DNA from 2 places in the Lysinibacillus sp. JNUCC-52 genome. Region 1 is predicted to be linked to the other one. Evidence: a T-box and tRNA genes for the amino acid it is inferred to sense, from the RefSeq annotation. Region 1 holds a T-box; the other holds one or more tRNA genes.
What was found. A T-box is a leader RNA that pairs with one kind of tRNA and senses whether it is charged. The one in region 1 lies ahead of tyrS (tyrosine--tRNA ligase), so its partner is inferred to be a tRNA-Tyr.
Positions count from the first base shown of each region.

Region 2: it encodes a tRNA-Tyr, which carries the amino acid that the T-box ahead of tyrS (tyrosine--tRNA ligase) is inferred to sense. The anticodon was not compared.

Region 1 covers NZ_CP065546.1:3,919,318-3,922,512, reverse strand. The annotation lists gene JNUCC52_RS19405 (cobalamin-binding protein) at 1-46, shown strand, start outside; gene tyrS (tyrosine--tRNA ligase) at 122-1,390, opposite strand; T-box leader at 1,463-1,665, opposite strand; gene JNUCC52_RS19395 (transglycosylase domain-containing protein) at 1,768-3,195, shown strand, end outside.
Region 2 covers NZ_CP065546.1:2,095,205-2,098,399, forward strand. The annotation lists gene JNUCC52_RS10570 (N-acetylmuramoyl-L-alanine amidase) at 1-554, opposite strand, end outside; gene JNUCC52_RS10575 (C40 family peptidase) at 798-1,742, opposite strand; tRNA gene JNUCC52_RS10580 (tRNA-Tyr) at 2,028-2,095, opposite strand; gene JNUCC52_RS10585 (helix-turn-helix domain-containing protein) at 2,127-2,369, opposite strand; gene JNUCC52_RS10590 (YvrJ family protein) at 2,376-2,537, opposite strand; gene JNUCC52_RS10595 (sigma-70 family RNA polymerase sigma factor) at 2,537-3,160, opposite strand.

The DNA of each region.
Region 1 (3,195 bases):
TCAAAGCTATCAGCAAATAGCACTGCCATCCTTTTTAGAATGCTAAAAACAAAAACATCCCCTCGAAGTAACGAGGGGATGTTGAATTGTGTGAGAATTGTGTGAGTGTCAGGCACCCAATCTATCCAAATTTAACCATATGGTATTTTTTCTTACCGCGACGCACAATGCTAAATGCATCTTCTAAGCGATCTTTTTCATCTACGATATATTCTAAATCCGTGATTTTTTCACCATTCACGCTAATTGCACCATTTGTTACATCTTCACGAGCTTGACGTTTAGATGATGAAATTCCTGCTTCCACAAGTAAATCCACGATATTTTTCTCTTCTTTCGCCATTTCAATAGAAGGAACATCTTTAAACGCATCCTTCATTTCCTCAGCCGACAAAGCTTTTAAATCGCCAGAGAAAAGTGCAGCAGTAATGCGAATAGCCTGATCTAAAGCTTCCTGACCATGGATTAAGCGTGTCATTTCCTCTGCTAAAGCTTTTTGCGCCTTACGTAAATGTGGCTCTTCTTCTACAGATGCAGCTAATGCGTTAATTTCTTCTTGTGATAAGAATGTAAAGATTTTTAAATATTTTACAACGTCCGCATCAGCAGCATTAATCCAAAATTGGTAGAACTCGTATGGAGATGTTTTCTTACTATCTAACCATACTGCACCACCAGCTGTTTTACCGAATTTCGTCCCATCTGCTTTTGTTACTAATGGAATTGTAATACCAAATGCTTTTGTTTCTTCTTCATGTGTTTTACGAATTACTTCTAACCCAGTTGTTATATTGCCCCATTGGTCTGAGCCGCCCACTTGAATGCGACAGTTGTAGTTGTTGTATAAATGATTGTAATCAATACCTTGAATTAATGTGTAAGCAAATTCTGTAAATGAAATACCTGTATCAAGACGTGAAGCAATCGTATCCTTTGCTAACATGTAATTAACATTAATTAATTTCCCGTAATCACGTAAAAATTCAATTGTACTAATATTTCCAATCCAGTCACGGTTGTTAACAAGTTGCGCTCCATTTCCATCCTCTGCAAATTCAAAAATGCGCTCTAATTGGCCTCGAATAGCTTGCACGTTTTTGTCAATTTGTTCCACTGTTTGAAGTTGACGTTCTTCAGAGCGACCAGATGGGTCCCCAATCATTCCTGTGGCACCACCTACAAGTAAAATTGGACGGTGGCCTGCTTTTTGGAAGCGACGAAGCGTTAATAACGGCACGATATGACCGATGTGCATAGAGTCAGCTGTTGGATCTACACCACAGTATAGTGAAACAGACTGTTCAGCTAAAAGTTTTTCCATGCCTTCAGCGTCAGTTTGTTGGTACAGCAAACCACGCCATTCTAAATCTTGTAATAATTCGTTTGTCATTGTTTCTTCCTCCTAAATTGTTTTTCTTTAGCGTGTAGACACAAAAAAGTCCCTACACGCAAAAATTTTGCATGCAGGGACGTTAATAACTAACGCGGTACCACCCGGCTTGAAGATGTCATCCATCTTCCTCTCATTCAACCGCCTTTATCGCAGGCGCGCACGTCTAAGCTCCAAGTACGTAATTCGTCTCTACATTATGACCAGCTTTCACCAACCGCTGGCTCTCTAAACAGGGAATATAGACACTACTGCAAACTCTTCATCACTAGAAAACTATAAGCATTATTCTATACGATTCTCTTTCAATGTCAATAACTATGTTCGAGGCAATTCATTATATGCTATAATAAACAAGATTTTAGGAGGTCGATACCTTGAAAGATTGGATTGAGAAAATCAATGCAAAGATCGATGAATTACTCGAACAAAAATGGATGAAGACATTACGTATTTCAGGCAGTGTAGTCTGGAACTTATTTTTACTATTTTTAGTCTTTGCATTGGTAGGCACAGTATTTGTTGGTTCTGTTGGCGCCGGCTATTTTGCCTCACTTGTAAAAGAAGAGCCTTTGCGCTCTAAAGATGAATTACGAGACCTTATTTTCAACTATGAGGAAACAAGTGAAATTTATTTTGCCAACAATATTTATATTGGGAAATTGCGTACGGATTTAGAACGTCGTGAAACATCTCTTAGCGCTGTTGCACCTGACTTAATTAATGCAGTACTTGCAACAGAGGATGAATATTTCCGCGAGCATAATGGGATCGTTCCTAAAGCCGTAATTCGAGGGCTACTACAGGACGTAACGAACTCTGCTACGCAAACAGGTGGCTCTACATTAACACAACAACTTATTAAAAACCAAGTGTTAACAAATGAAGTTTCCTATGAGCGTAAAGCAAAAGAACTATTACTAGCAATGCGTTTAGAACACTTTATGACAAAGGAAGAAATTTTAGAGGCCTATTTAAATATTATTCCTTACGGTCGAAATGCAACTGGACGCAATATCGCAGGTATTGAAACTGCAGCTGAAGGTATATTTAATGTGAAGGCAAAGGATTTAACACTTCCTCAAGCCGCTTACATAGCTGGTATTCCACAAGCACCTTATACTTACACACCATTTACGAATACAGGTGTGCTAAAAAGTGAAGAAGCTTTAAAACTAGGCATCGATCGAATGAAAACGGTACTCTATCGTATGAGAGAAGCAGGCTACATCAATGAGAAACAATACAAAGAAGCCCTCGCTTACGACATTACAAAAGACTTCCGTTCGCCAGAAGCACGTCCAGAAGATCGTTATCCTTGGTTAACGTTTGAACTGGAAGACCGCGCGAAGCAAATTATTGCTGAAAAGTTAGCGCAAGAAGATGGCATCGATCCAGAACGCTTAAAAACAGAAAGTAAATTAGAAGAAAAATATTCAATCTTAGCTGACCGCGATGTTCGTTCAAAAGGCTATCGTATTTATTCCACTATTAATAAGGATATGTACGATGCCATGCAAAAAGCGGCAGATAACTTTAAATATTACGGACAAACGTATACAGGTAAAGGCAAAGATCCTGTAACAGGTGAGGAAATAGATGTGCAAATGCCTGTACAGGTGGGTAGTATTTTAATCGAAAATAGCACAGGACGAATTTTAAGTTTCCTAGGTGGTCGTGATTTTAAAACGAGTCAAGTAAACCACGCAACTCGCTCTACCCGTTCAAATGGTTCAACAATGAAACCTTTACTTGTTTATGCACCTGCGATTGAATACGGCGTGATTGGTGCAGGGAGTCCCTTA
Region 2 (3,195 bases), 1.8 Mb from region 1:
TGACCGCTTCCTTTTGTAATACCATTATAGTAAATCGTATTGATATATTGAACGTAGGGATGTGTAATACCTACATCAACAAAAGGAGAATCAATATTTTCGTATTCACTTGCGTCAAGCTTAAATGCCTTTGTTAATACATAACTCATTTCATCGCGAGTTAGAGGCTTGTTTGGTAAAAACTGACCTGTTGTATTTGTTTTAAAGTATCCTAGCTGTATAGCACGTTCAACGTAGCCTGAAAGCTCGGTACCAACTGTTACATCTGAAAAATTGGATTTATTGACAACTAATGGTTTGTTACCAGAAGCAACAACGGCCATTTTTGCAACTTGTCCGCGTGTCACGTTATTATAAGGCTTATAATACGTTTTACCATTTTCCGTGTACCCTTTAATAACACCTAAACTAACTAAATAATTGATCTCTTCATAAGCTTCATGCTTTTGGGGTACATCTTCAAAACCACCACTAGCATTTGCACTATGTATCGTAAACATAGAAGCTGAAATGAATAAGACGCATAATATAAGACTGATTTTTTTAAAGTACAATGTCTTATTTCCTCCCTTCATGTTCTCGTGTTATTGTGTTCATTTTAACAAAAATTCACATACAAAACTATCATAGATTGTAACTATTCGACATTTTTTTATATCACCCCATTTCATATAGATTCATAAAAAGAAGAGAGCCTGCAAGTGCAAACTCTCCTCCGTTTATACGTTATTTAAAAGAACTTCCATGCATTGCTTCACTTCAAACGTAGCCCTTGTCCGAAGCGAAGTAGAAATTGATTACTTATTCACTTGCTTAGCGCGCTCGATAAATGTTTCAAGCTGAGAAATTTTTAACATTTCATCATAGCCGAAATTGCCGTTATCTTTACCTGATGTAATACCGTTTGATGCGATAATTGAAATATATTCTGTTGCCCAATAGTTTTCAGGAACATCAGCAAATGTCACAACATCACCTTTATGCTCAAGACCAAAAGCAACTACTAAAACTTTTGCAATTTGTGCACGAGTCATTGGAGAAGAAGGATTAAATTTGCCGTGATCATCACCTGTAAAAATTCCTAACTTCGCCACAGCAGAAATTGCACCAGCATGTGCATAAGTAGGTTTTACGTCTGCAAATGACGTGTTTTTATCAGATGTATCTAAATTTAAAGCTTTTGCAATTTGTACAGCAACTTCAGCACGTGAAGCATATACTGAAAAGTCAATTGCAGCGTCTTTTACTTCAGCAGTCGCTACTTTTGTCACTTCAGCTTGTTGTTCTGCGTCAAAATCTGCTACACGTTTAGCACCAACGTAACGAGAACTCCAATAATATGGATCGTTTACATTAGAATAGCTAACGCCTTTACCTGTTTGAGAGTGAATCATTTTACCGTCACCTATGTATATCGCTACATGTGAGATACCACTACCACTCGTGTTAAAGAAAAGTAAATCGCCAACTTTTAGATCACTCTTCGCAACCGCTGTACCTTGCTGATATTGAGAGCTTGATGTACGGTTTAGTTTAATGCCTAAATCGTTGAAGACTTTAGAAGTAAAGCCAGAGCAATCTAATCCGCTAGTAGTTGTACCACCATATGCATAAGGAATGCCTAAATATTTCGTCGCTGTTTCAGTAACTTCATTTGCAGTTGCCGCTTCAGCGTTATCTATTTGAATTGTTGAAAATAACATAAAAGATGCAAAAATCGGTAATAACCATTTTTTCTTCATAAGTTTGTTATACCCCTCTCAAGGAACTTTTTTGCCTATACATAGACTATCACAAATGAAGGTATTTTAATTTTTCAATTGTGTAACGGTTTTAAAAGTAAAAAAAAAGCTGATATACCAACACTTTGTGGTTTATCAACGTTAAAATATGGGTATTAATTAATGGGTATTGCGGCTTTTTGTAACATTCCTGTAATATTAGCCATGCTTTGTTACAATAGAGTGCCTGTTGAAGTGCCAGGCACTCAAACAACTCAAATAATTCAAACAATTTCTAACGACTTTAGGTGGCACTCGGATTTGAACCGAGAAAAAGGTTTTACAAACTTTGCCTTACCACTTGGCTATGCCACTACGATTTTATTTATGAAAGATGAAAACAACCTAATTATTTTGTTCATTATATCGTTTCTTCAAATCCCAAAATCCTGGGACGGAATTCACATCATATTTTCGTATAGTATTGATGAGCTTAATAAGTAAATCCTGACGTAAATCCTCTCTAAAATGCGGATGGGTTTGATAAAGACAATGTTTCACTATAGGCTCAAAATAATTAATTACAGTTAATAAAGCTTTATCATCATATTTTGATTTTTTTACTAAGGCAATTAATTCTTGTGACATCTCCCTTCAGTCCTTTCTTACGTTTTTAATAAGGTCCGATAATTTATTAATGCTTAACTCAAGATTTTCAATTTTTTTTTCGAATCTAATGAAAAGGTAGACTGTTATTGCTATTGGAAAACCAAAATTTCCGATTATCATGATCCAATCAGATGGTTCTGTTATCATCAGAAATCCCCCTTTTTTTCCCCATGATTTTTAATATACATCATCATATTTTCCAAAGCTTTTTTATGGGTCTTAGAGACAGCTTGCTGTGATTTATTTAATCTTCGTCCAATTTCCGTATCGCTTAAACCTTCTGCATAAGCTAGACTAATTATCTCCTTTTGCTTTTTTGTCAGCGAATTTAATGCATCATACAATATCGGGCTTATTACATAATCATCTAAGTTATCCTTTAAGTTGACCTCACTAAAATGGCCTTCAGCTTGTTCATCAGCTATTAAATCGAGAAATGTTTCTTGTCCTTCATTAGCATTAATCTTGGCGTCTAAAGTAAGAGAAAATCTAGATTGTATAAGTCTCAATTTTTTGTCGAAATTAATTGAATTAAACTTTAGAGTTGAGGAAATATGAGAAATAAAGCGAATTTTAAAATAAAAATGTTTAAATAACATATCTAATTCTTTCATATTCTCCGTAGTTGGGTTTATTATGGTATCCATGTACTTTTCTTTGTTAGTTGGTATTTTCAAAAAGGAAATTACCAACTCGTTATTTATTAGCTGTTGATTTTCACCTTCAAATTTTTTAATTCTTTCTTCATCATCCCTTTTATTTTCCAACATCCAAAGCACTCCTTTTAAGAAGCATACATTCGCTT